Regions from separate parts of the Streptomyces sp. V4I23 genome, predicted to be linked through region 2. Evidence: riboswitches for the same ligand, from Rfam matches in the RefSeq annotation. Region 2 holds a riboswitch; each other region holds the start of a gene.

Region 1 (9,388 bases), 1.6 Mb from region 2:
CGTCTTCGAGATCACGCCCGACGGCCGGCGCCGGCTGCGCAAGCCCGACACGGGGCAGCTGTTCGCTCTGGTCGCACTGCTCGTCGGCGCGGCGGTCTTCGTCGGCAATGTCGACACCAACGGCACCGCCAACCGCTACGTGTGGCCGACGCTGCTCATCGGCGCCGGTGTGGTGCTGGTGTGGCGGCAGGCGGACAACGCGCGCAGGGCCCGCTGGGCCAGTCTCGCCACGGACAGCAGGCGCCGCCGCCTGGTGCAACTGGCGCGCGCCCTCGCCGGGGTGGCGCTCGTGGGCATGGGCCTGACCGTGTTCATGGTGGTGCGCGGCTCGGCGGCCCAGCTGGGCAACGTGCTGACGGCCGCCATCGCCGTCATCGCCGGGGTCGCCCTGCTCGCGGGCCCCTGGCTGGTGCGGATGACCCAGGACCTCTCCGAGGAGCGGACCATGCGCATCCGCGCCCAGGAGCGGGCCGAGGTCGCGGCCCACGTCCACGACTCCGTCCTGCACACCCTCACCCTGATCCAGCGGAACGCGGACGACCGCGGCGAGGTGCGCAGGCTCGCCCGCGCCCAGGAGCGCGAGCTGCGGAACTGGCTCTACCGCCCGGAGGGCACCGGCAAGGACGAGGACGAGGAGCCCGGCACCCTCGCCGAGGCGGTCAAGAGGACCGCCGCCGAGGTCGAGGACAAGCACGGCGTGCCCCTGGAGGTCGTGGTCGTCGGGGACTGCCCGCTCGACGAGAAGCTGGCCGCACAGATGCAGGCCGCGCGCGAGGCGATGGTCAACGCCGCCAAGTACGGTGGCGCGGGAGGGGCGGTCCAGGTCTACGCGGAGGTCGAGGGGCGCACCGTCTTCGTCTCCGTGCGGGACCGGGGGCCGGGGTTCGACCTGGATGCCGTTCCCGGCGACAGAATGGGCGTAAGAGAATCGATCATCGGCCGGATGCAGCGCAACGGCGGCACGGCACGGCTGCGCACGGTGCCCGGCGGGGGCACCGAGGTGGAGCTCGAGATGGAGAGGGCTGACGGATGACCGAGTCTGCGGAAGAGAGCGCCGAGCGGCGCGTGCGGGTCGTGCTCGTCGACGACCACCGGATGTTCCGCGCCGGTGTGCAGGCCGAGATCGGGGAGACCGGGCGCACCGGGGTCGAGGTCGTCGGTGAGGCCGCCGACGTCGACCAGGCGGTCACCGTGATCATGGCGACCCGGCCGGAGGTCGTCCTGCTGGACGTGCACCTGCCCGGCGGCGGAGGCGTGGAGGTGCTGCGCCGCTGTGCGCCGCTGATGGCATCGGCGGAGCACCCGGTGCGCTTCCTGGCGCTGTCGGTGTCGGACGCCGCCGAGGACGTCATCGGCGTGATCCGCGGCGGGGCCCGGGGCTATGTCACCAAGACGATCACCGGCGGGGACCTGGTCGACTCGATCTTCCGGGTGCAGGACGGCGACGCGGTGTTCTCGCCGCGGCTCGCCGGCTTCGTGCTGGACGCGTTCGCCTCGACCGACGCGCCGCCGGTCGACGAGGACCTGGACCGGCTCACCCAGCGGGAGCGCGAGGTGCTGCGGCTGATCGCGCGCGGGTACGCGTACAAGGAGATCGCCAAGCAGCTGTTCATCTCGGTGAAGACGGTCGAGTCGCATGTGTCGGCGGTGCTGCGGAAGTTGCAGCTGTCCAACCGCCACGAGCTCACGCGGTGGGCGACGGCCCGGCGCCTGGTCTGACGCCGGGCGCGACCCGCGCGGCCATCCCGGACGGCTCCGGACGCTACGAGACCCGCGTCGCCCCGGCGAAGGGCATGTGGTCGATCGGTGCGACGCGCACGGGCGCGCCGGGCCGCGGCGCGTGGATCATCTGGCCGCCGCCGATGTACAGGCCGACGTGCGAGATGCCGGAGTAGAAGAAGACCAGGTCCCCGGGGGCGAGTTGGGCGCGGGAGACGCGCTGCCCGGCGTTGATCTGGGTGTATGTGGTGCGGGGCAGTGAGACTCCGGCCGAGCGCCAGGCGGCCTGGGTGAGCCCGGAACAGTCGTATGCGGACGGCCCGGTCGCCCCCCACACGTACGGCTTGCCGAGTGTGCCGTAGGCGTAGGCGACGGCCTGTGCGGCCCGGCCGTTCGGCGGCTTGAGCGCGCCGCGGGGTGCGGTGGAGCGGTCGGCGCGGGCGGGATCGGCCGGTCCGGCGTCATACGCGGCGCGCTGCTCGGCGGTCAGCCGGGCCAGCAGGCGTTCGGCGGCGGCCAGTTTGTTCTTCACGACGGCTTTGTGTCGTGCCAGTTCCCGGCGGTGCCGCTCCAGTTCGGCCGTCGTCTCGCCGGCCTGTGCCCTGAGCCTGCCGAGGTCCACGAGCCGGCGGTGCACACCGGCGACGGCGGCCGCGTGCCGCTCGCCGACCCGCTCGGCGAGCGAGGCGCGCGCCAGGTACTCGTCGGGGTCCGAGGTCAGCGCGAGCTGCAGGCCGGGATCGATGCCGCCGGAACGGTACTGCGCGGTGGCGACGGAACCGAGTGCGTTGCGGGAGGCGTTGAGCCGCTCCGTGCGGCGGGCGGCCTCGTCGCGCAGCTCGTCGAGCGCTCCGCGGGCCTGCGCCGTCAGCTCCTTGGCGCCGTTGTACTTCTCGGTCGCCTCCCCGGCCTCCTGGTACAGCCGGTCGACGCGGGCCTTGAGCTGGGCGGGCGTGAGACGGGGCTCGGCGTGCGCCGAGCCGTCGAGCGCGGTCGTGGTCGCCGCGCCTGCGAGCGCGAGGGTGGCTGCGGTGCGGGCGGCCGGCCCGGTGAGCGGATGCTGCCTCGGTTTCCGGTGCGCTGCCACGGGGCGTACACGTCCTTCCTGCGTACCTGCGTACCTGCGTACCTGCGTACCTGCGGTCCGGCGGCGTACCGCACGGGGGAGCGGTACGCCGCCGGATCTTTCGGCGGGGGTGGCCGAGCCGTCCGGCTGCACGACGGCGGTGGGGAGCCGGCCACCTGGGCGCTGACGCTAAACCGGGCGGTCCCGGGACGGAGAGGTGACGACGGGAAGTGCCCGAACCTGGACGGCGATGTCCGCTTTCTGTGCGCCGGACGCCGGTGCCCGGCCGCATTGCGGCGCAGGGCCGACCGAACGCCGCGATCGGGCTCCCCCGGCCGCCGGACGGTGGTACGGCGCCGATTAGGCTCCGCCCCATGGACGTACTCATCAATGTCTTCGTCGCGCTGCACATCATCGGCATCGCCTCCCTGCTGGGCGGCTTCCTGACCCAGATGAAGGCGATGGGCGCGGGCACGGCCCGCTTCAACCCGGTGATGCTGCACGGTGCGCTGACGATGCTGATCACAGGCGTCGCGCTGGTGGGCCTCAACCAGGCCGACGACCAGACGGTGAACAACCTCAAGATCGCCATCAAGCTGGCGGTCCTGGTGGTGATCCTCGGCCTGGTCTACGTCAAGCGGGACGAGGAGCGGGTCGACAAGGCGCTCTTCGGCGCCGTCGGCGGTCTGACGGTCGCGAACGTCTTCATCGCGACGCTCTGGACCTGACCGACCCCCGGCACACGCGTGCCCGGACGGCGGGACCGTCCGGGCACGCGGGGTGAGCGACCGGGTCAGACCGGGCGGACGCTGCCGTAGATCGGCATGTAGTAGATGGACTCCTCGCGGACGTTCTCGCCCGGCTTCGGCGCGTGGATCATCTTGCCGTCGCCGATGTAGATGCCGACGTGGCTGATGTCGTCGTAGAAGAAGACGAGATCGCCGGGGAGCAGGTCCGCCGTCGCCACGCGCTGCCCCACCTCCACCTGGTCCCAGGTGGTGCGCGGCAGATCGACGCCCGCCGCCTTCCAGGCCGCCTGGGTGAGCCCCGAGCAGTCGTACGAGGACGGGCCCGTCGCCCCCCACACGTACGGCTTGCCGATCTGGGCGCGGGCGAAGGCGAGGACTTCGTCGGCCCTGGTCGCGTAAGCGTCGTCGCCGGTCCCGGTTCCCGTCTCCAGGGGCGGCTGGTCGCTCTCCTGGCGCTGCCGCTCCGCCTCGGCCTCGGCGCGGGCTCTGGCCTCCGCCTCGGCCTTCGCCTTCGCCTCCGCTCTGCGCCGCGCCTCCGCCTCCTTCTCGCGCTCGATCGCCGCCAGCCGGGCCTTCTCCTCGGCGGTCAGCTTCGACAGCAGGGTGCGCGCCTCGGCCAGCTTCGTCTGGACCTTCTCCTTGCTGATGCGCAGGGCCTGCTGGGAGTCGGTCAGCGACTCCAGCCGCTTCGTCGCCTCCGCCCGCTGCTTCGCGGCGGCCGCGCGCCGGGTCTCGTAGTCGGTGACGGCGGTCCGCTGCTGGTCGGTCATCCGGTCCATCAGCTGCGTCTGGTCGAAGTACGCCTGGGGGCTGTCCGCGAACAGCAGCGCCGCGGTCGGGGTGACCGCGCCGGTGCGGTACTGCGCCGCGGCATAGGCGCCGAGGGCGCGACGCGACTCGTTGAGCTTCTCCGCGCGCGTGGCCGCCTCCTCGAACAGGGTGTCGACCTCGCGCCGCTTCTCGGCGGTGGCCTCCTTCGCCTTGTTGTACTCCTGGGTCGCGCTGCCCGCCTGCCGGTAGAGGTCGTCGACCTTCTTCTGCACCTCTTCGACGGAGGGCTTGGGGTCGCTGGGCGCGGCGGTGGCGCTCTGTGTCGACAGGAGGGCGGCGCCGGCGAGGGCGGCCGTCGTGAACCCGACGGCGTGGGAGGGTTTCGTGCTGCGGCTGCGGATCCTGCGATGCGACGCCAAGGCCGGCATCTCCTTCTTCCGTGGACCGCCTACCGGGTTAGCTGTCGGGTTCGGGCAGAACGGAAGATGCCCTACGGACCGTGGACAGGCGGTCCGATTCACCCCGGTTGTGCATAGTTCGGGTCCCCGGTTCCGAACTGCCTCCGGGGCAGCCCGAATTCGGCGGAGTCGACCCGTTCGGCGCGGTTCGCCGGGAGGGGTGCGGGCCGTCTGGTCGAGCACGCTAGCCAACTCGTGTGCGGGCTGTGAAGGTTGATGTTCGATATGTCCGATACATTTTCGTGACCTCTTTCGGTGCCGGCCGCATATCCGGCACCGGCGTGGCGCGCCGGGCAGGGCCGGTCACGGAATGTGACCTGCCCCGTATGGGCATGCGGGCCCGGTTGTCGGTCCGGCCGCCTAGACTCGATAAGCGATGAGCAGCCTCTTTGACGACAGCTTCCTGGCGGATCTCCAGCCCCACGGCGAGGAGCCTCCTCCGCCCCCCGAGGAGTCGGCTCCGGAACCGATCCCGGACGACCTCTTCCAGGGCGCCTACGACGTGCCGCCGGCCCGCGACGGGTACTACCGCGACGGCGCCCCCCGGCCTGCCGTCGACGCGGCCGCCCTGCTCGAGGGGCTGAACGAGCAGCAGCGCGCCGCCGTCGTCCACACCGGCTCCCCGCTGCTCATCGTCGCCGGGGCCGGTTCCGGCAAGACGCGCGTGCTCACCCACCGCATCGCCCACCTCCTGGCCACCCGGCACGTGCACCCCGGCCAGATACTGGCGATCACCTTCACCAACAAGGCCGCCGGCGAGATGAAGGAGCGCGTCGAGCACCTGGTCGGCCCGCGTGCCCATGCCATGTGGGTCATGACCTTCCACAGCGCCTGCGTCCGCATCCTGCGCCGCGAGTCGAAGAAGCTGGGCTTCACGTCGTCGTTCTCGATCTACGACGCCGCCGACTCCAAGCGCCTGATGTCGCTGGTCTGCCGCGACCTGGAGCTGGACCCGAAGAAGTTCCCGCCGAAGTCCTTCAGTGCCAAGATCTCCAACCTGAAGAACGAGCTGATCGACGAGGAGACCTTCGCCGACCAGGCGCAGGACGGCTTCGAGAAGACGCTCGCCGAGGCGTACCGGATGTACCAGGCCCGGCTGCGCGAGGCCAACGCCCTGGACTTCGACGACATCATCATGACCACAGTCCACCTGCTCCAGGCGTTCCCCGACGTCGCCGAGCACTACCGGCGCCGCTTCCGGCACGTCCTCGTCGACGAGTACCAGGACACCAACCACGCCCAGTACACGCTCGTGCGCGAGCTGGTGGGCGAGGGGTACGAGGACCTGGAGCCCGCCGAGCTGTGCGTCGTCGGTGACGCCGACCAGTCGATCTACGCCTTCCGCGGCGCGACCATCCGCAACATCCTCCAGTTCGAGGAGGACTACCCGGACGCGACCACGATCCTCCTGGAGCAGAACTACCGCTCCACCCAGACGATCCTGTCCGCCGCCAACGCGGTCATCGAGCGCAACGAGTCCCGCCGCCCGAAGAACCTGTGGACGAACGCGGGCGCGGGTGCCCGGATCACCGGCTATGTCGCGGACACCGAGCACGACGAGGCCCAGTTCGTCGCCGACGAGATCGACCGGCTCACCGACGCGGGCGAGGCGAAGGCCGGCGACGTCGCCGTCTTCTACCGGACGAACGCCCAGTCCCGTGTCTTCGAGGAGATCTTCATCCGCGTCGGCCTGCCCTACAAGGTCGTCGGCGGCGTGCGCTTCTACGAGCGCAAGGAGGTCAGGGACGTCCTCGCCTACCTGCGCGTCCTCGCCAACCCCGAGGACAACGTCCCGCTGCGCCGCATCCTCAACGTGCCCAAGCGCGGCATCGGCGAGCGCGCCGAGGCGATGATCGACGCCCTCGCGCTCCGCGAGAAGATCACCTTCCCGCAGGCGCTCCGCCGCGTCGACGAGGCGTACGGCATGGCGGCCCGCTCCGCGAACGCCGTCAAGCGGTTCAACGTGCTGATGGAGGAGCTGCGCACCATCGCCGAGTCCGGCGCCGGACCGGCCACCGTGCTCGAAGCCGTCCTGGAGCGCACGGGGTACCTCGCCGAACTGCAGGCGTCCACCGACCCGCAGGACGAGACGCGCATCGAGAACCTTCAGGAACTGGCCGCCGTGGCCCTGGAGTTCGAGCAGGACCGCGGTGAGGAGGAGGGTGCGGGCACGCTCGCCGAGTTCCTGGAGCAGGTCGCGCTCGTCGCCGACTCCGACCAGATCCCCGACGAGGACGAGGAGGGTACGGGTGTCATCACGCTGATGACCCTGCACACCGCCAAGGGCCTCGAGTTCCCCGTGGTCTTCCTGACCGGCATGGAGGACGGCGTCTTCCCGCACATGCGGGCGCTGGGCCAGACCAAGGAGCTGGAGGAGGAGCGGCGCCTGGCGTACGTCGGCATCACCCGCGCCCGCGAGCGCCTGTACCTGACGCGCTCCTCGATGCGCAGCGCCTGGGGCCAGCCCTCGTACAACCCGCCGTCGCGCTTCCTGGAGGAGATCCCCGGCGCGCATGTGGAGTGGAAGCGCACCGGCCCGATGGCCGCGCCGGCCGGACCGACGTCGGGCATCACGTCGTCGCTGTCGTCGTCGCGTGCACGCGGCGGCGCGTCCGGTTTCGCCACGCGGCGCACCAACGACAAGCCGGTGATCGCGCTGTCCGTGGGCGACCGGGTCACGCACGACCAGTTCGGTCTGGGGACCGTGGTCGCGGTCTCGGGGTCGGGTTCGGACGCGCAGGCGACGATCGACTTCGGCGACGAGAAGCCGAAGCGGCTGCTGCTGCGGTACGCGCCCGTCGAGAAGCTCTGACAGCGAAGCGAGGCGGGGGCCGCGGCCCCCGCCTCGTTCATGCTCGCTGTGGCCTGCCCGCCGCTTAGGTCGGGTCGAGGCCGTGGCCGCGCAGCCACGGCAGCGGGTCGATGGCCGAACCGCCGCCGGGGCGCACCTCGAAGTGCAGGTGCGGGCCTGTGGAGTTGCCCGAGTTGCCCGAGTAGGCGATGACGTCGCCCGCCTTGACCGAACCGCTGCGGATCTTGGTGGTGCTGAGGTGGCAGTACCACGTCTCCGTGCCGTCGGCCGCCGTCACGATCGCCATGTTGCCGTAGGCGCTGTTCCACTGGGTGCGCACGGTGCCGTCCGTGGCGGCCAGCACCTCGGTGCCGTACTGGACGGGGAAGTCGATTCCGGTGTGCAGGGACATCCAGTTGACGCCGGACTGGCCGTAGTAGGCGCTGAGCCCGTCCCGCTTGACGGGAAGCACGAACTTGGGCCGCAGCGCCTCGCGCCGTGCCGCCTCCGCCTCGCGCTTCTTCCGCTCCGCCTCCTGGCGGGCCTTGAGGTCGAGGCGCTCCTGGGTGCGGGAGGCGCGGTCACCGAAGTCGCGGGCGTCCTCGCTGAGCGCGGCGAGCTGCGTGTCCATCTTGCTGTTGGCGGCGACGTGCTTGACCGAGGTCGGGTCGGCGGCCGCCAGATTGGGCGCGTCGTCCTTCTGCTCGCTGCCGAGGCTGCCGACGGAGGCCGCGGCGATACCGGCGACGCCCATCACGCAGGCGGAGGGCACGGCGACGGTGAGAAGCGCGGAGCGCTTGGCGGGCGTACGGCGCCGGCCGCGGCTGCCGCCGGAGCGGCGGACCGGGCGGGGGGTGACAGGAGCGGCCGGGACGGAGGTCATGGTCTGCGTCAGCGCGTCGTGCGGGGACTCGCCACTGTTCTCCGGGTCGTCGCCGTACTCGGCGTCGTGGCCGTGACCGGCTTCGTACTCGGTCGCGTAGCCCTCCTCCGCCACGGCGTCGCCGGTGTCCGGGCCCTCGGGGTGCGCGGCGCCCGCGAAGTCCTGGTCGGGGACGTCCTGGGCGTGAATGTCCGGCGTCTGGAAGTCCTGGAATTCCGGTGCGTACTCGGCGTCCTGGAAGTCCGACCTCTGGAAGTCCTGACCGGAATGTTCCGCGCCGGGCAGATCGGTGGTCTGGTAGTCGGCGTAGCCGGTGTCGTACTCGGCCGCCGGGACGAACTCGTGCTCCGGCGTGAACTGTTGCGGTACGAGACCTTCCGGCGTGGTCGCCGTGCCGGGGTTCCAGGCGGTCGCGTCGTAGGCGCCCGTCTCGAAGGACGAGGAGGACCACTGGCCGGTCGCGTCGTACGCGAACGCCGCGGCGGCGGTCTCGTACTGGCCCGTCTGGTCGGCCTGGTTCCATGCGCTCGCGTCCCACTGGCCCGTGGTGTCGTACTGGCCGGTGGTGTCGTACTGCGCGTACTGCTGGTCGTACTGCGGCTGTTGGGCCTGCTGTGCGGACGCGTACGCGTCGTAGCCGGCCGTCTCGTGCGCCCCCGTGTCCCACTGGGACGCGTCGTACTGGCCGCTGTGCCCGGACTCGTAACTGCCCGGCATGGCGCCGAAGAGCGGATCGGACTCGAAGCTGCCGGTGGCATAACCGGTGTACCCGGCGTGGGCGTGCTGGTCGTTCACCAACTTCTCTCTCGCCTCGGCAGCAGGACCTGCATCCGGGACCGCCGGATTGCAGGGGTCCCAGGGGGAAGCAGTGGCGCGACTGTACCCGGCGGTCCGCGATGGCGACAATCTTCGGCGGCATCTCCGCAATCAGGAAACGGGCAATCAGCCGTC
Region 2 (9,388 bases):
GCCCGACATCGAGGCCACCGTCAAGGCCGTCGAACAGGCGGGGGGCTCCGTCCGCACCCCGCCGTCCGAGGTCTCGGAGGAGGGGCGGTTCGCGCAGCTCACCGACCCGCAGGGCGCCCGGTTCGCCGTCTGGCAGCCCGGCAGCTACCCGGGCATCGAGGTCGCGGACAGCCCGGGCAGCCTGGGCTGGGTCGAGCTGTACACGAACGACTCGTCGGCGGCGCAGGACTTCTACGGCACGGTCTTCGGCTGGACCGGCCAGGACATGGAGCTCCCGGGCGGCGGCGGCACGTACACGTTGCTGACCCCGAAGGACCATCCGCCGGAGCGGATGTTCGGCGGCCTCATGGCCGTGCCCGGCATGTTCGACTCGGGTGACGCGAAGCCGTACTGGCACCCCGTCTTCGGCGCGGCGGACTGCGACGCCACGGTCGCCCGTGTGCGGGAGAACGGCGGGTCGGTCTCGATGGGCCCGGAGGACGCGGAGGGCGTCGGCCGGCTGGCGGTGTGCAACGACCCGGCGGGGGCGGAGTTCGTCGTGCTGACCCCCGCCCCGCCGGCCTGAGACACCTCAGAACCAGCCTTCGGCCGCCTTGTAGGCGATGCCGTCGAGGATGTCGTGCTCGCTGACGACGACCTCGCGGGCGCCGATGCGCTGCATGATCGTGAGCAGGACGAGCGCCCCGGCCTGGATGACGTCCACCCGGCCGGGGTGCATCACACCGATCGCCGCGCGCTCGTCGTGCGTCGAGTTCAGCAGCATCGTCGTGACCTCCTCGACCTTCTCGTAGGAGATGCGCGAGTGGTGGATCCTGGCCGGGTCGTACGTGTCGAGGCCGAGCGCGATCCCGGCCACTGTGGTCACGGAACCGGCGAGGCCGACCAGGGTGCGGGCCTCGTCGATCGGGACGGTCTGCGCCGCGAGGTCCAGCGCGGCCTCGATGTCGGCGCGGATCGCCGCGATCTGCTCCGGCGTCGCGGGGCTGCTCGGCGCGTGCCGCTCCGTCATCCGCACGCAGCCGATGTCGACCGACCGGGCGGCGCGCGCATGCTCCTCGCCGACCACGAACTCGGTCGAACCGCCGCCGATGTCGACGACCAGGTACGGCTTGTCCAGGTCGGTGCGCCCCGCGAGCGAGCGGGTGGCACCGGTGAAGGAGAACTCGGCCTCCTGGTCGCCGGAGATGACCTCCGGCTCGACGCCGAGGATGTCGAGGACGCCGCGGACGAAGTCGTCGCGGTTCTCGGCGTCCCGGGAGGCGGACGTGGCGACGAAGCGTACGGTCTCGGCGCCGAGCTCCTTGATGACGGCGGCGTACTCGCGGCAGGCCGCGAAGGTCCGCTCCAGCGCCTCGGGGGCGAGCCGCCCGGTGCGGTCGACGCCCTGCCCCAGCCGGACGATGATCATCCGCCGGTCGAGGTCGACCAGGCTGCCCGACTCCGGGTCGACGTCGGCGACGAGGAGCCGGATGGAGTTGGTGCCGCAGTCGACGGCGGCGACGCGGGTCACTTGTCGTCCTCCTCCGTGACGAGGCCGGTCACGCACGGGCCCTTGCGCCACCACTCGGGCAGCATCGCGATCGCCTCGTCCCCCAGCGGGTTCACGCCGGGGCCCGCCGCGAGCGAGTGGCCGACCAGGACGTGCAGGCACTTCACCCGGTCCGGCATGCCGCCCGCACTGGGGAAGCCCTGGAGCACCTCGATCGCGTCGCGGCGCGCGATGTAGTCCTCGTGCGCGGCGCGGTAGGCGGCGGCCAGCTCGGGATCCGTGGCCAGGCGTGCCTGCATCTCCTTCATGACGCCGTTGGCCTCCAGCGTGCCGATGGCGGACGCGGCCCGCGGGCAGGTCAGGTAGTACAGCGTGGGGAAGGGCGTCCCGTCCGGCAGACGGGGTGCGGTCTCGACGACATCCGGCTGCCCGCAGGGGCAGCGGTGCGCGATGGCGCGCAGTCCGCGCGGCGGCCGGCCGAGCTGCTGCTCGAACGCGGCGATGTCCGCGTCGGTCGGCTCGGTGTGCTCGGTGGTGGGAGGAGGGGTTTCCATGCCTGCCTTGCTGCTGTGTTCGCTACTGGGGGCTACTGGCGGTCGGCGTTGTCCACGCCGTTCCAGACGTTCGAGTACCAGGGCCGGTCCGCCGCGCTCTCGTCCTCGCGGCGCTCCTCGGCGGTCTCGGGGTCGATCACCGTGTAGCCGGTCTCGCCCGGGAGCACGTAGTGCAGGTGCTCACGGGCGAGGCGCCGGATGTACATGTCGTCCTGGAGGCGGGCCTTCTCGTCCCGGAGCTCCTCGACCTGCTCGCGGGCCTCGGCCATCCGGCGTTCCTGCTCGGCGATCTCGGCGCGCTGGGAGACGTACTGGCGCATCGGGTAGGCGAGGGCGACCACCAGGGAACAGACGACCAGTGCGAGGAACGCGGCCCGGCCGGTGAGCCGGGAGCGGCGGGCCTGGCGACGGCTCTGCGACCGGTAGACGCGGGCGGCGGTCTGCTCGCCGAGCAGCCGCAGTCTCGTCGCGGTGGAGAACCGGTCCGGCTCCGGCCTGCGTGCCATGCTCTCTCGCCTCCCCTTTCACACGCGTACGTCCCCGGACACGGTACGGGACCGGGGCCGGGGACGTACGGAGGCGGGGGTGTCAGCCCGTGGTCAGCCCTTGAAGCGCGGGAAGGCGCTGCGGCCGGCGTACACCGCGGCGTCGTCGAGGATCTCCTCGATGCGCAGCAGCTGGTTGTACTTGGCGACGCGCTCGGAGCGGGCCGGGGCGCCGGTCTTGATCTGGCCGCAGTTGGTGGCGACGGCCAGGTCGGCGATGGTGACGTCCTCGGTCTCGCCGGAGCGGTGGGACATCATGCACTTGAAGCCGTTGCGCTGGGCGAGCTCGACGGCGTCCAGGGTCTCGGTCAGCGAACCGATCTGGTTGACCTTGACGAGCAGGGCGTTGGCGGTGCCCTCCTCGATGCCGCGGGCCAGACGCTCCGGGTTGGTGACGAACAGGTCGTCGCCGACGAGCTGGACCTTGGAGCCGAGCTTGTCGGTGATGACCTTCCAGCCGGCCCAGTCGTCCTCGAACAGCGGGTCCTCGATGGAGACCAGCGGGTAGGAGGCGACGAGCTCCTCGTAGTACTCGGTCATCTCGGCGGCCGAGCGGGCCTTGCCCTCGAACAGGTACGCGCCGTCCTTGTAGAACTCGGACGCGGCGACGTCCAGCGCGAGCGCGATGTCCTTGCCCGGGGCGTAACCGGCCTCCTTGATGGCCTCGAGGATGAGGTCGAGGGCGGCGCGGTTGGAGTCGAGGTTCGGCGCGAAGCCGCCCTCGTCGCCGAGGCCGGTGGACAGGCCCTTGGTCTTCAGCACCTTCTTGAGGGTGTGGTAGACCTCGGTGCCCCAGCGCAGGGCCTCGGAGAAGGACTCCGCACCGATCGGCGCGATCATGAACTCCTGGATGTCCACGTTGGAGTCGGCGTGCGAGCCGCCGTTCAGGATGTTCATCATCGGAACGGGCAGCAGGTGCGCGTTCGGGCCGCCCAGGTAGCGGAAGAGCGGCAGGTCGGACGCCTCGGAGGCGGCGTGCGCGACGGCGAGGGAGACACCGAGGATGGCGTTGGCGCCGAGCGACGCCTTGTTGTCGGTGGCGTCCAGGTCGAACATCGCCTGGTCGATCAGGCGCTGCTCGGTGGCGTCGTAGCCGACGAGCTCCGGACCGATCTGCTCGATGACGGCGAGGACGGCCTTCTCGACACCCTTGCCCTGGTAACGGTTCTGGTCACCGTCGCGGAGCTCAATGGCCTCGAACGCACCGGTGGAGGCGCCGGACGGAACAGCAGCACGACCCGTGCTGCCGTCGTCGAGGCCAACCTCGACCTCGACCGTGGGGTTGCCTCGGGAGTCCAGGATTTCCCGGGCTACGACGACGTCGATGGACGGCACGAGCATCTCCTTCTGGGATGTGACGCGAGAAATGTGCAGAGGTCTGCTTGGCCTTGCGGCAAGAGCCTAACCGTCTCGGGGACAAAGGCCGGCCGATGCCCGCCCCGTGGGACGAAAAAGGGCATGAACGCTGGGCTTGCCGGACAAAACCCCCGCAAGCTACCCGTAAGTAAGGCTCTTCGGGGCCCTTCACGACCGAAACCCCGGCCCGGCGCTTACGGGGGAAGCAGCGCCGGACCGGGGTGCTCGGAACCCGTCCGCGGGCCCGCGGACGGCGGGCGGTCAGCTCAGGTGGAGCTGCTGGCCCGGGTAGATGACGTCGGCGTTCTCGATGACGTCCTTGTTGAGGTCGAAGAGCTTCTTCCAGCCGCCCTTGACCTTCTCGGCCTCCGCGATCTTGCCCAGGGTGTCCCCGGCCTTGACCTTGTACTCGCCGTCGCCCTTCTTGAACGACGTGGCCGCGGCCTTCTTCGGCGCGGGGGCCTCGGCACGCTCGGAGCGGGTGGTCGGGACCTCGGCACGCTTCTCGGCCGGCTCGGCGGCGGGCTGCGACGCCGGCTCGGCGGAGCCGCCGTTGTAGGGGGCGCTGGAGAGGCCCACGCCGCAGTTCGGCCAGGCGCCCTTGCCCTGACCGGCGAGGACCTTCTCGGCTATCGCGATCTGCTGGGACTTGGAGGCCTGGTCGGCGGAGGGGGCGTACGCGGTGCCGCCGTAGGCCGCCCAGGTGGAGGCGGAGAACTGCAGGCCGCCGTAGTAACCGTTGCCGGTGTTGATGGACCAGTTGCCACCGGACTCGCACTGGGCGACGGCGTCCCACTCGGAGGCGGTGGCGGCGGACGCCGAGGTCGCGCCGAGCATCGGGGCCGCGATGGCGGCACCGGCGACGCCGGCGAGCGTTGCGAGACGAACAGTCTTCGACGAGCGGCGGTGCTTGGCCTTGCCGGAACGCAGCATGGAGCTTCTCCTCACCGACGCCTGCGAGGTGAGCTGTCGGGTTCGGGCCGGAAGAGTTGCCCGGCCGCGCGTCGATGCGCGCGGCTCCACCCCCAGCCGTTCTCGGCCGTCGTGATCGACGGCCGGGACCGGCACTTACCTTGGGTCCCCCGCTCCTGCCTTCGGCGCACTGAGCGACGACTGTTCCCCCCGACCGACGGCAGGATTCGGCGTGACGGTCGACGGTGCCCGCGGTGGCGAGCGGTTCCGACCGTAAACACACCGCTCCCCGATGTCCAAAGTCGAACATCGGGGAGAAATCGCCCGAACTTCCCTCCACTTGGGAGGCGTTTGCGCAGGTCGGGCATGGCTTGGGCGAATTTGCTGGGCGATATCGGCCAGTTGCGGCAAAGAGACCCTTGTCTCACTTACACAGAACGGACATATACCGGCGAATCGCCGCTTGAACTACTCGCCGTTCAGGCCGAGATCAAGGCTCTGACCGGGGAGGATGAGATCGGGGTCGGCGCCCACAGTCTTCTCGTTCGCCTCGTAGAGGGCGCCCCACCCCCCGGGCACCTCGCGCTCGTCGGCGATGGCCCACAGAGTGTCGCCCGGCCGGACGGTGTACGTACCGTCGGACGCGCCCTCTGTCACCCCGTCACGTGCCGATGCGTCACCTCGTGAGGCATGACGACCGCTTTCGCGCTCCTTATCCTCGATGCCCGTTTCGGCATCGTCGGGGGCGGGCTCGCCCCGGTGCCTGCCCGCGCCGGTCGCGGGGTCGGACGCCTCGGCACCGTCCGTGCCGGCGGACAGGACCGGGGACGCCTGCGCGTTGCCGTCCTCGGGCGTGGGCGTCGTGGAGACGTCCGGCTCGGGGGTCTCCCGCGAACCGTCCGGCGCTTCCGCGGCCGGGTCGCCGGCGCCCGCGTCACCGGAGTCGGAGTCGGCCGGCTCACCCGTGTCGGACCTCGTGTCGGCGCCGGCCTCCGGGCTCTCGTCCGGCAGGGGCAGGAGGTCCCCGGGGTCGACACCGGTCGCGGCGTCGTCGTTGGTCAGCCCCGCGATCGGGGCGCACACCTGCCAGGCGTCGGGCCCTTGTGCGTCCAGCACCTTCTCCGCGACCGCGATCTGCTGCGAACGGCTCGCCAGGTCGGCGCTCGGCGCGTACGCCGTGCCGCCGAACTCCTCCCACGTCTGCTGCGACATCTGCAGCCCGCCGTAGAAGCCGTTGCCGAGGTCAGCGCTCCACATGCCGCTGCTCTCGCATTCGGCGACGCGGTCCCAGGTGGCCGCGTCGGCGGCGGAGGCGGAGCCCGCGCCGAGCAGGGGGAGCGCGATGGCGGATCCGGTCACCCCTGCCGCGACGACGATGGCCGGAGCCTGACGGGGGCGGCGGTGACGTCCGTTCCCGGAGCGCATGCGGTTGCCTTTCGCGTGACTACTGGGGACTGTGCGGCCTGCTGATGCCTGCCGAGTCGACGGTGAACGTAGCCGCATTCGAACGTGAGTCACAAGTCGATGCAGCGCAGATCACGTAAAAGTCACAGACTTGACGCTGCGTCAGCCCCTGAGGGCGGTGAACTCAACGGGCAGAGTGCGCAATCCGCGCATGATGAGTCCCCCACGCCACCGCAAATCGGCTGGATCGCCCGCAAGTCGCAAGTCCGGCATCCTCCTGAGCAGGGTCGCGATCGCCGTCTGTCCTTCGAGCCGGGCGAGCGGGGCGCCGAGGCAGTAGTGGATGCCGTGTCCGTATCCCAGGTGCTGGTTGTCGCGCCGGGACAGGTCGAGCGTGTCGGGCTCGGTGAACCGCTCCGGGTCGCGGTCGGCGGCGGCGAGGACGACGAGCACGGGGTCGCCGGCCGCGATCCGCTGTCCGCCGATGTCCAGCGCCTCGGTGGCGAACCGCCAGGTCGCGAGCTCGACGGGACCGTCGTAGCGCAGGAGTTCCTCCACGCCGGTCTCCAGCAGGGCGCTCTCGCCGGCCGCGAGCGAGCTCTGCAGCCGCTCGCGCTGCACGGGATTGCGCAGCAGGGCGTACACGCCGTTGCCGATGAGGTTGACCGTCGTCTCGAAGCCCGCGAAGAGAAGGATGAACGCCATCGCGGCGGCCTCGTTCTCCGTCAGGTGCTCGCCGTGGTCCGACGCCTTGATGAGCCCCGAGATGAGGTCGTCCCCCGGGTCGTTCCGCTTGCGGTGGATCAGCTCGGCCAGGTATCCCCGCATCTTCTTCACAGAGCGGGCGACACCGCCGCGCGGACCTCCGCCGTGACGGATCATCATCCCGGCCCAGTCGCGGAAGTCGTCCTGGTCCTCGCGGGGAACGCCCAGCATGTCGCAAATGGCGTAAATGGGCAGCGGGAAGGCGAACTCGTGGATGAGGTCGGCGCTCCCCTTTGCAGCGAAGTTGTCGATCAACCGGTCCGTCAGTTCCTGCACGCGCGGCGCGAACTCCGCCACGCGCCGCGGTGTGAACGCCTTCGACACCAGGCGGCGCAGCCGTGTGTGATCCGGCGGGTCGATGTTGAGCAGATGCGTCATCAGCTCGGCCTTGCGCTCGCCCGGGATACCCGTCTTGCCCTTGGCGTGCGCGGGCTCGTCGTGATGCGCCGGGTTCTTGGACAGCCGCTGGTCCGCGAGCGCCTGCTTCGCGTCCGCGTACCGGGTCACCAGCCATGCCTCCACCCCGGAGGGCAGCGCGGTGCGGTGCACGGGCGCGTGCTCGCGAAGCCAGGCGTAGGCGGGGTACGGGTCGGTGGCGAACTCCCAGGTGAAGAGTTCGGGCGCGGTGTTCGGGTCGTTCACACCCCGACGGTATCCGGGCCGCTGCGCCCCTCCGCCGCGCGGATCGCGTCGCGGTAGGCGCGGGCCGCCGCGCGCAGGGCCGCCTCCGGGTCGACGCCGTCCGCCTCGGCGCGTACGGCGAGGTGCAGCAGCTCGTACCCGATGCCCTCGCCGGCCGGCGGCGGCGCGTCCAGTCCTGCCGTCCGCACCCGGGAGGCGAGCTTGGCCGCGAGCGCGAGGCCGGGCTGGCCGAGCGGGACGCCGTCGGTCACCGACGCGCGCTGCTTCTCGATCGCCTTGGTGCGCAGCCAGTGCTCCTTGACCTCCTCCGGCGTCTCGGCGGTCTCGTCGCCGAAGACGTGCGGATGCCGGTGGATCAGCTTCTCGACGATGGTGCCGGCGACGTCGTCGATCGAGAACGGCGCCTCGGCATCCTCCTCCGCGATGCGCGCGTGGAAGACGACCTGGAGGAGTACGTCGCCGAGCTCCTCGCGCAGTTCGGCGCGGTCGCCGTCCTCGATGGCCTCGACGAGCTCGTACGCCTCCTCGATGCCGTACTTGGCGAGGCCCTTGTGCGTCTGCTGCGAGGACCAGGGGCAGGCGCGGCGGATGCGGTCCATGACCTCGACGAGGTCGAGCAGCCGCGCGCCGGGCAGGTCGTACGAGCCGGGCAGCAGCTCCAGGTCCGGCATCCGGACCTGGCCGGAACCGCCGAGGCCTGCCAGTCCGTCGGTCAGCGCCCGGTCGCCTTCGCCGGAGGCGAGGACGACCACGGTGCGCCCTCCGGCACAGGCGTCGACGAGCTCCCGGGCGCTCGGCGTGGCCTGCTCGACGGCGACACCCGCCTCGCGCAGGTACGGCAGCTGCGGGTGGGAGGCGTCGGCGCAGAGCACCTGGTCGGCGGCGTGCAGCGTCTGCCACGCCGGCCAGGACAGCAGCCCGGGCGCCACGCGGTGGCTGGCGGTCAGCAGGACGATACGGCCGGCGTCGACAGGTTCGGTCACCCCTCGAACCTACCTCGGCTCAGGCACCGGCCTCGACGGCCTCCGCGTCCTTGGAGACCTGGGTGATCCAGGGCGCCTTGTAGGCGCCGAGCTCCAGCTTGGTGTCGTCCCAGGCGCCGTAGCGCGGGTTCACGTCGATCTTCAGCGACTTGGCGGCGGCGGTGAACACCTCGTTCATCCGCTCCTGGCCCTCGGGGCCGTTCGTCACGCCGAGCGCGGTGGCCAGCTTGTTCACGAGGACGTCACGGCGCACGACCTCGTCGAGCCGGCCGGGGGCGACTCCGCGCTGCTGCAGATACATGGCGGCCAGCTGTTCCTGCCCGCCGGACTGCTCCGTGAGCGCGGCCCGCGCGTCCTGGATCTCCTTGCGGGTGACCTTGACCCCGGCGTCGGCGGCGGCCTTCTCCACGATCCTGTCCACGATCAGGTCGTAGAGCTTGGCCCGCCCGAGCTGCCCGGTGTCCTTGATCAGCTGGGCGGCCTGCGGTGACGCCTGCTGCGCGTCGCGCACGTCCTTGACCTCGGCCTGGACGGTGGACACCTCGATCCGCTGCCCGCCGACGACGGCGGCGGCCCCGGGGTGTGCCTCGTTGCCGCAGGCGGCGAGGAGGGGCGCGGCGGCGATGATCGCGGAGACGACGAGCGCGGTGCGACGACGGCGGTGCAAAGGGGCCTCCCGGCGTGATGTGCATATGAAGGGTGGTGCGCAGCACCTCGTTGAGGGGTGGTGGTCGGGCG
Region 3 (9,388 bases), 2.7 Mb from region 2:
CTGACAACGTGGACCGCGACCCGGGTACGGGGGCCGCCGCGGCCCCGCGGCCGCGTCCCCCACGAGCGGGCGAACAACGCCGACCGGCGGCCGGGAACTTCGCCAGGTGTCAGCACGCTTGCATACAGTGGCAGGTCTGGCAGCACATTCAGCATCGCGATCGAAGGGACGTACATGCCCATGGGTCACACGGCCACAGCTCAGGCCGACTCCGGCGGCCTGACAGCGACCGAGCACCGCCTGGCCAACGGCCTGCGCGTCGTGCTCTCGGAGGACCACCTGACCCCGGTCGCCGCGGTCTGCCTCTGGTACGACGTCGGCTCCCGTCACGAGGTCAAGGGCCGTACAGGACTCGCCCACCTCTTCGAGCACCTCATGTTCCAGGGCTCGGCCCAGGTGAAGGGGAACGGCCACTTCGAGCTCGTCCAGGGCGCCGGCGGCTCGCTGAACGGCACGACCAGCTTCGAGCGCACCAACTACTTCGAGACCATGCCCGCCCACCAGCTGGAGCTGGCGCTCTGGCTGGAGGCCGACCGCATGGGCTCGCTGCTGGCCGCGCTCGACGACGAGTCGATGGAGAACCAGCGCGACGTCGTCAAGAACGAGCGCCGCCAGCGCTACGACAACGTGCCGTACGGCACGGCGTTCGAGAGGCTGACCGCCCTCGCCTACCCCGAGGGCCACCCGTACCACCACACGCCGATCGGCTCGATGGCCGACCTCGACGCGGCGACCCTCGAGGACGCCCGCGCCTTCTTCCGCACCTACTACGCGCCGAACAACGCGGTGCTGTCGGTCGTCGGGGACATCGATCCGCAGCAGACGCTCGCATGGATCGAGAAGTACTTCGGCTCCATCCCGTCCCACGACGGCAAGCAGCCCCCGCGCGACGGCACCCTGCCGGACGTCATCGGCGAGCAGCTGCGCGAGGAGATCGTCGAGGAGGTCCCCGCCCGCGCCCTGATGGCCGCCTACCGCCTCCCGCACGACGGCACCCGCGAGTGCGACGCCGCCGACCTGGCGCTCACCGTCCTCGGCGGCGGCGAGTCCTCGCGGCTGCACAACCGCCTGGTGCGCCGCGACCAGACGGCCGTGGCCGCCGGGTTCGGGCTGCTGCGCCTGGCCGGTGCCCCGTCGCTCGGCTGGCTGGACGTCAAGACCTCCGGCGGCGTCGAGGTTCCGCAGATCGAGGCCGCCGTCGACGAGGAGCTCGCGCGGTTCGCGGCCGAGGGCCCGACGCCCGAGGAGATGGAGCGCGCCCAGGCCCAGCTCGAGCGCGAATGGCTCGACCGCCTCGGCACCGTTGCCGGCCGTGCCGACGAACTGTGCCGTTACGCCGTCCTGTTCGGCGACCCGCAGCTGGCGCTGACCGCCGTACAGCGCGTCCTCGACGTCACCGCCGAGGAGGTGCAGGCGGTCGCCGAGGCCAGGCTGCACCCGCGCAACAGGGCCGTCCTGGTCTACGAGCCCATCTCCGCCGACGACAGCGACATCAGCGACGAGGCCGCGGCGGCCGACGAGAACGACGAGCACAAGGGGGCGGACCAGTGAGCGACGCTGCCGTGACCATGGACTTCCACTCGCAGCCCACCCCCGGCACCGCCCGGCCCTGGGCCTTCCCGGCCCCCGAGCGCGGCACCCTGGACAACGGGCTGACCGTGCTGCGCTGCGACCGCCCCGGCCAGAAGGTCGTTGCCGTGGAGATCCTCCTCGGCGCGCCCCTGGAGGCGGAGCCCGAGGGCCTCGACGGCGTCGCCACGATCATGGCCCGCGCCTTTTCGGAGGGCACTGACAAGCACAGCGCCGAGGACTTCGCCGCCGAGCTGGAGCGCTGCGGCGCCACGCTCGACTCGCTCGCCGACCACCCCGGTGTCCGTGTCTCGCTGGAGGTCCCCGCATCCCGGCTGCCCAAGGGGCTCGGTCTGCTCGCCGACGCCCTGCGCGCCCCCGCCTTCGCGGCGGGCGAGGTCGACCGGCTCGTCCGCAACCGCCTCGACGAGATCCCGCACGAGATGGCCAACCCGGCCCGCCGCGCGGCCAAGCAGCTCTCCAAGGAGCTCTTCCCGTCGTCCCTGCGGGTGTCCCGGCCGCGCCAGGGCACCGAGGAGACGGTGGCGAGGATCGACTCCGCGGCCGTACGGGCCTTCTACGAGGCGCACGTTCGGCCGTCCACGTCGACCGTCGTGATCGTCGGCGACCTCTCCGGGATCGATGTGGACGCGGTCCTCGCCGAGACCCTCGGGGCCTGGACGGGCGACAAGGCGCCCACCCGGCCCGTGCCGGCGATCACGGCCGACGACACCGGCCGGGTGTTCATCGTCGACCGCCCCGGCGCCGTTCAGACGCAGCTGCTGATCGGCCGTACCGGCCCCGACCGCCACGACAGCGTCTGGCCCGCCCAGGTGCTCGGCACGTACTGCCTGGGCGGCACGCTGACCTCCCGGCTCGACCGCGTCCTGCGCGAGGAGAAGGGCTACACCTACGGCGTACGGGCCTTCGGCCAGGTGCTGCTGTCCGCCCCGGACGGCTCGGGTGCTTCGATGCTGGCCATCAGCGGTTCCGTGGACACGCCGAACACCGGCCCCGCGCTGCAGGACCTGTGGACGGTGCTGCGCACGCTGGCGGCGGAGGGGCTCACCGACGCCGAGCGCGACGTCGCCGTGCAGAACCTGGTCGGCGTCGCCCCCCTGAAGTACGAGACCGCGGCGTCGGTCGCGGCCACGCTCGCCGACCAGGTCGAGCAGCACCTCCCGGACGACTACCAGGCGCAGTTGTACGCCCGCCTGGCCGCGACGGGCACGGTGGAGGCGACCGCGGCTGTGGTCAGCGCGTTCCCCGTGGACCGTCTGGTCACGGTGCTGGTCGGCGACGCGGCGCAGATCGAGGCCCCGGTCAGGGCGCTCGGGATCGGTGAAGTGACCGTCGTCAGCGGCTGATCGAAAGCCGCGCATCAGAAGAGGCGCACAGAACGGGTGCGATGCATCCAAACGGAACCCCGGCTTCGAGTCGTATGCCGGGGTTCCGTGCTATGTCCGGCTTGTTGGGGAGATGGCCTGTCTGCCCTGTGGCATGCGCTACAAAAGGCGCTGTCCGTTTGGTGATCGACGGATGACCTGCCTAGCGTCGGTCCGGCTGTCCGCCTGGATCACGCCGCACCCGCGGCATCGGACAGTCATCGCCGAGTCCCCTTCAGGCGCGAGCCCGGGGAGCCGGGGACCCAGTCCCCTGGGGTGAATCGGACGCCTTCGCCCGCGCGGAGGGGCCCGTAGGAGACCTTCCTGCTCCGAACCCGTCAGCTAACCCGGTAGGCGAGAAGGAAGGAAAGGACCAGCCTTTTCATGGCGTTCACCCGTGCCACCGGGAAGCACCGTGCCCCGAGCCGTCTGACGCGCAGGAGCCGGAACATCGCCGGCGTCGCGACTCTGGCCACCACCGGCGTCATCGGAAGCCTCGCCTCCCCGGCGCTCGCCGCCGACGCCGAGCCCTCGGTCGAGGACACCGGCCTCACCCAGATCGTCTCCATGGGGTCCATCGCCGACGAGATCGCCGACCAGGCCGCCGCCCAGAAGCAGGAGGCCGCCGAGGCGGCCGCCAAGGCCCGGGCGAAGGCGAAGGCCGAGGCCGAGGCGAAGCGCAAGGCCGAGGCGCGCGCGAAGGAGGCCCGCGAGGCCAAGGAGCGCGCCGCCCGTGAGGCCGAGCGCCGCCGCCTGAACTCCTTCCGGCTGCCCGTCGCCGGCTCGTTCGTGACCACCGGTTACCAGGCCGGCGGGTCCCTGTGGTCCTCCGGCAGCCACTCCGGCGTCGACTTCCGCGCCGCGTCCGGCACGTCGGTCGTGGCCGTGGGCGCCGGCACCGTCGTCGAGGCCGGCTGGGGCGGCGCGTACGGCAACAACATCGTGCTGCGCATGAACGACGGCACGTACACCCAGTACGGCCACCTGTCGTCGATCAATGTCTCGGTCGGCCAGCGGGTGATGCCCGGCCAGCAGATCGGCCTCGCGGGCTCGACCGGCAACTCGACCGGACCGCACCTCCACTTCGAGGCCCGGACCTCGCCGGAGTACGGCTCCGACATGAACCCGATCGCGTATCTGCGCGCCCGCGGCGTAAGCGTCTGACCCGGCGTCCTCGCGAAGACCCCCGGCGTACGCCGGGGGTCTTCGCGCTTCGGCGACGGTGCCTCCGACGCCCGGCAGCCTCACCGTCCGCCGCCGGTGCGTTCGGCTGCACGCCGCGTACCGCTCGGCGGACGCCCCTGCCGCCGACCGCGCTCGGCGTCCGGCACCGCTCGTCCCGACCGCGAGGCGGTCCCGCCGGCCCGGTCGGCGGGATCCCTGGCGGCCCTGGCTGTGTCCCACGGCCGGTTTCTGGCGCTGCCGGGGGCGGCTGTGCTGCGGTCTCCGCGGCCGTCCCTCTGCCTGTGGCCGGATGTGAGCCGTGGGCCTCGGGTGTGTCCGACGGCAGGTTTCTCGCGCCGCGGGCCGTCTCCGGCGGTCCGGCGACGCGCGACGCGGGGATCGTATTACGTCGTTTCCGGCCAAAAGATATCCATGGATTCCGGTCGGCCATCGGAAAATCCCGTGGACTGGAATAGAGTCACCGGACACGAGTCAATCGGCTGCGTTTCGCGCGGATCAAAGCGGAGGTTCGGACATGCGCATTCCCGCGCACTCTGTATGCACAGCGATCCGCGACGACATCGTCTCCGGTGTGTTCGAGCGGGGCAGCCGGCTCACCGAGGAGAACCTCGCGCGCCGCTACGGGGTCTCCCGCGTCCCGGTCCGCGAGGCCCTGCGGACCCTGGAGTCGGAGGGCTTCGTCGTCACCCGCCGCCATGCCGGCGCGCACGTCGCCGAGCCCACCGAGCAGGAGGCGGCCGACCTGCTGGAGATCCGCATGCTGCTGGAGCCGCTCGGCGCCGCGCGTGCCGCCCAGCGGCGCACCGAGGCCCATCTCAAGGTGCTGCGCGGCCTGGTGAGGCTCGGTCAGGAGAGAGCACGCCGCGGGCAGGGCGAGGACCTGCGCTCCCTGGGCGCCTGGTTCCACGAGACGCTCGCGCAGGCCTGCGGCAGTCCGGGGCTGACGGCCCTGCTGACCCAGCTGCGGCACAAGATCGCCTGGATGTACGCCGTCGACCAGCCGGCCGTGCCCGTCGAGTCCTGGGCCGAGCACGGCGCGATCGTGGACGCGGTGGCGCGCGGGGACGTGGAAAGGGCTCGGGCCCTCACGGCACTCCACGTGGAAAAGGCGGCGGCCGCGCACCGGCTGCGACGCCCGGACCGGGTGAGGACTTCGCAACATTCCGTAAACATTGCGAGCGTCCGTAATTAACAATCGAGCCGTATACAAGAAGGGTTTATTCGAGAGTCTTCTCGGGGCCCTGCTTTCGGCTCGCCGGAATTCTTTTGTGCCGAGACGGAGCAGGAACGGATAAAGCCGCGGGTTCCTCAGTCGTGGAACGCCGCGGCTTCGCCGTGGTTCTCGCGCGCCCGCCGGACGGGCCGGAGTGCCGGAATCGCGTCGGAGGGTCAGACCGTCTCGGGCAGCTCGTCGAGGCCCTCGGCCACAAGCTTGGCCAGGCGGTCCAGCGCGGCGTCGGCGCCGTCCGCGTCGGAAGCCAGCACGATCTCCTCGCCGCCCTGCGCGCCGAGGCCCAGCACGGCCAGCATGGAGGCGGCGTTGACGGGATTGCCATCGGCCTTGGCGATCGTCACCGGAACGCCGGCGGCCGTCGCGGCACGAACGAAGATGGAAGCGGGGCGGGCGTGAAGGCCCTCGGCCCAGCCGACATTGACGCGACGCTCAGCCATGGTGTTGCCCTTCGAGTCTCAACGAGTTGTCTAGACCAGTCTCTCATGCGCTCCGGCGTGCTTCCGTCGGCGTCCGGATGGTGGTCACGGGCCCCGCGGAGCCCTCTCAGGGTGCCTGTCCACAACCACCCACGCGACCCGTGACTGGGCCGTACGCTTGGCCCATGCAGACCTCGTCGGAGCACGCCTACCCCGATCACTGGGAAGCAGACGTGGTGCTGCGCGACGGCGGCACCGCGCGCATCAGGCCCATCACCACCGAGGACGCCGACCGGCTCGTCAGCTTCTACGAGCAGGTCTCCGACGAGTCGAAGTACTACCGCTTCTTCGCGCCCTACCCCCGCCTGTCCGACAAGGACGTCCACCGTTTCACCCACCACGACTACGTGGACCGGGTGGGGCTCGCGATGACGGTCGGGGGCGAGTTCGTCGCGACCGTCCGCTACGACCGGATCAACGCACAGGGCCGCCCGGCCAGCGCTCCCGCCGACGAGGCCGAGGTCGCCTTCCTCGTCCAGGACGCCCACCAGGGGCGCGGGATCGCCTCCGCCCTGCTGGAGCACATCGCCGCCGTGGCGCGGGAGCGCGGCATCCGGCGGTTCGCGGCCGAGGTCCTGCCCGCCAACAACAAGATGATCAAGGTGTTCAGGGACGCCGGGTACACCCAGAAGCGCAGCTTCGAGGACGGCTCCGTCCACCTCACCCTCGACCTCGAGCCGACCGAGGAGTCCCTCGCCGTGCAGCGCGGTCGCGAGCAGCGGGCCGAGGCCCGTTCCGTGCAGCGCCTCCTCGCGCCGGGCTCGATCGCGGTGATCGGCGTGGGCCGCCGGCCCGGCGGCGTCGGCCGCACCACCCTGCGCAACCTCCTGGGCGCCGGCTTCACCGGCCGGGTGTACGCGGTGAACCGCGCCTTCCCCGAGGGGCGCACCGAGGTGGAGGGCGTTCCGGCCGTCCGCTCGGTCGGCGAGGTCGGGGAGCCCGTCGACCTCGCGATCGTCGCCGTCCCCGCCGAGCGGGTGACCGAGGTGGTCGCCGACTGCGGCGAGCACGGCGTCCAGGGCCTGGTGGTCCTGAGCGCCGGATACGCCGAGAGCGGCGCGGCCGGCCGGGAGCGCCAGCGCGAACTGGTGCGCCAGGCCCGCTCGTACGGCATGCGGATCATCGGGCCGAACGCCTTCGGCATCATCAACACCGCGGACACCGTCCGGCTCAACGCCTCCCTCGCCCCCGAGTCCCCCGCGCCCGGGCGCATCGGCCTGTTCACCCAGTCCGGCGCGATCGGCATCGCGCTGCTCGCGGGTCTGCACCGGCGCGGCGCGGGGCTGTCGTCGTTCATCTCGTCCGGCAACCGCGCGGACGTCTCGGGCAACGACTTCCTCCAGTACTGGTACGAGGACCCGGGCACCGACGTCGCCCTGCTCTACCTCGAGTCCCTCGGCAATCCGCGCAAATTCACCCGGCTCGCCCGGCGCACGGCGGCGGTCAAGCCGGTCGTCGTCGTCAAGGGCGCGCGGCACAGCGGCAGCGCGCCGCCCGGGCACGCGGTGCCGGTGACGCGGATGCCGGACGCGACGGTCGGCGCGCTGATGCGTCAGGCGGGCGTGATCCGCGTCGACACCGTGACCGAGCTGATCGACGCGGGGCTGCTGCTCGCGGGCCAGCCCCTGCCGGCCGGGCCGAGAGTCGCGATCCTCGGCAACTCCGAGTCTCTCGGGCTCCTCGCGTACGACGCCTGCCTCACCGAGGGGCTGCGCCCGCTGCCGCCGCTCGACCTCACGACCGAGGCCACGCCGGCGGACTTCCGCACAGCGCTGGCCCGGGCGCTGGAGGACGACGCGTGCGACGCCGTCGTCGTCACGGCGATCCCGTGGGTCGGTGAGAACGGCGTCACGGAGTCGGGCGACGGCGAGGTGCTGGCCGTCGCCCTGCGCGACGCGGCGGCCACGAGCCCGGCGAAGCCGGTGGCGGTGGTCCACGTCGAGATGGGCGCGCTGGCGGACGCGCTCTCGGCGGCGTCGAGCACAGCCCCCCGCGCTCGCGCGGACGCGCCGCCGTCCGCCGCCGCCGAGACGGGCGCCGGTGGCCCGTCGGTGCGGGCGGACCGCGGGGGCGAGGACGCGTCGGTGCCGGACGACCGGCAGCCCGATCCGGGAGCCGCATCGGCTGCCGCTGCCGCCGCGGCGCCGGGGGACCGGCAGGCCCGGAGCGTGGAGAGCGCCCCGGGTGACGAGGGCGCCTCGCAGCCGGCGGAGGCCGGCGCGACCGGCGCCGGCGGTGGCTCGGTACCGGCCTCGGCGCAGCCGCGGGCGGGGGTTTCCGCCCCGGTGGACGCGCACGGGGACGGGGGCGCGTCGCCGGCCGGAGGCGGACGCGCGGCCGAGGCGACGTCCCGCTCCGGCGGCTCCAGGTCATGGTTCGGTCTGCGGGGCCGCGTGTCGGGCAGGCCGTCCGGCTCCGCCGGCGCGGGACGCCGGCCCGGCGCGGACGGGCACACGTCCCCAGGCGAACGGGGGACGCGATCGGCCGACGCGCCCCACGGCTCGGGCAGCCGCCCGGCCGGTGACCAGGGCACGCCCGCCCCCAGTGGCACTCCCTCCCGCGCCCCCGGTCCGGGCAGCGGCCCGGCAGAGGCCGCGGCCGGCGGCTCCGCCCCTGGCACGCGGGGGCCCGCAGCCGACCCGTCGGGCACCCCCGCCCCGGCCGCGCACGGCACCGTTGGCACATCCGCCCCCGGCGACGACACGCGGCGCATCCCCGCCTATCCCGCCGCGGAGCGTGCCGTGCGGGCGCTGGCCGAGGCCGTCAGGTACGCGCAGTGGCGGCGGCAGGCAGCCGAGCCGGGCAGGGTGCCCGAGTACGACGACATCGACGAGACGGGTGCCGCCGCCCAGATCGAGCGGTTGCTCGGCGACGACGGCGACGCCCGCGGCTTCACCCTCGGCCAGGCCGACACCCATGAGCTGCTCGCCCGCTACGGCATCCGCGTCCGGCCCGCGCTGCCCGCCTCGGACACGGATTCCGCCGTCGAGGCCGCGCGGCGCCTCGGCTACCCGGTCGCCCTCAAGACCACCGCCCCCCACCTGCGCCACCGCGCCGACCTCGGCGGCGTACGCCTCGATCTCGCCGACGAGACACAACTGCGACAGGCGTACGAGGAGTTGACCGGCTCCCTCGGCAAGCCCGCCGAGCTCCAGCCCGTCGTCCAGGCGATGGTCCCGCGCGGGGTCGACACCGTCGTGCGCGCCGCCATCGACCCCGCCGCCGGTGCCGTGCTGTCCTTCGGACTCGCGGGCCCGCCCTCCGAGCTGCTCGGCGACACCGCGCACCGCCTGGTCCCCGCCACCGACCGCGACGCCGCCGAGCTGGTCCGCAGCATCCGCACCGCCCCTCTCCTGTTCGGCTGGCGCGGCTCCGCGCCCGTCGACACCGCCGCGCTGGAGGAGCTGCTGCTGCGGGTCTCCCGGCTGGTCGACGACCACCCCGAAGTAGTGTCGATCGGACTCGAACCGGTCGTCGTCGCACCGCAGGGCCTCTCCGTGCTCGACGCGTCCGTACGCCTCGCACCCCCACCCCCGCGC

What was found. Region 2 has a riboswitch for cyclic di-AMP ahead of QFZ82_RS23915 (transglycosylase family protein). Riboswitches for the same ligand answer to the same signal wherever they lie in the genome.
Region 1: another riboswitch for cyclic di-AMP. It lies ahead of QFZ82_RS16565 (C40 family peptidase); the one in region 2 lies ahead of QFZ82_RS23915 (transglycosylase family protein).
Region 3: another riboswitch for cyclic di-AMP. It lies ahead of QFZ82_RS11415 (M23 family metallopeptidase); the one in region 2 lies ahead of QFZ82_RS23915 (transglycosylase family protein).

Annotation. Positions count from the first base shown of each region.
Region 1 is NZ_JAUSZW010000004.1:3,188,861-3,198,248, reverse strand. Features, by position in the region: gene QFZ82_RS16585 (ATP-binding protein) at 1-1,033, shown strand, start outside; gene QFZ82_RS16580 (response regulator transcription factor) at 1,030-1,719, shown strand; gene QFZ82_RS16575 (C40 family peptidase) at 1,763-2,806, opposite strand; gene QFZ82_RS16570 (hypothetical protein) at 3,160-3,513, shown strand; gene QFZ82_RS16565 (C40 family peptidase) at 3,579-4,733, opposite strand; cyclic di-AMP (ydaO/yuaA leader) riboswitch at 4,736-4,899, opposite strand; gene pcrA (DNA helicase PcrA) at 5,140-7,575, shown strand; gene QFZ82_RS16555 (M23 family metallopeptidase) at 7,640-9,232, opposite strand.
Region 2 is NZ_JAUSZW010000004.1:4,743,454-4,752,841, reverse strand. Features, by position in the region: gene QFZ82_RS23940 (VOC family protein) at 1-565, shown strand, start outside; gene QFZ82_RS23935 (Ppx/GppA phosphatase family protein) at 572-1,510, opposite strand; gene QFZ82_RS23930 (DUF501 domain-containing protein) at 1,507-2,043, opposite strand; gene QFZ82_RS23925 (septum formation initiator family protein) at 2,076-2,549, opposite strand; gene eno (phosphopyruvate hydratase) at 2,643-3,929, opposite strand; gene QFZ82_RS23915 (transglycosylase family protein) at 4,206-4,877, opposite strand; cyclic di-AMP (ydaO/yuaA leader) riboswitch at 4,881-5,054, opposite strand; gene QFZ82_RS23910 (transglycosylase family protein) at 5,325-6,281, opposite strand; gene QFZ82_RS23905 (cytochrome P450) at 6,423-7,667, opposite strand; gene QFZ82_RS23900 (nucleoside triphosphate pyrophosphohydrolase) at 7,664-8,650, opposite strand; gene QFZ82_RS23895 (SurA N-terminal domain-containing protein) at 8,670-9,317, opposite strand.
Region 3 is NZ_JAUSZW010000004.1:2,044,486-2,053,873, reverse strand. Features, by position in the region: gene QFZ82_RS11425 (pitrilysin family protein) at 181-1,551, shown strand; gene QFZ82_RS11420 (M16 family metallopeptidase) at 1,569-2,936, shown strand; cyclic di-AMP (ydaO/yuaA leader) riboswitch at 3,167-3,325, shown strand; gene QFZ82_RS11415 (M23 family metallopeptidase) at 3,339-4,118, shown strand; gene QFZ82_RS11410 (GntR family transcriptional regulator) at 4,654-5,331, shown strand; gene QFZ82_RS11405 (HPr family phosphocarrier protein) at 5,529-5,810, opposite strand; gene QFZ82_RS11400 (GNAT family N-acetyltransferase) at 5,975-9,388, shown strand, end outside.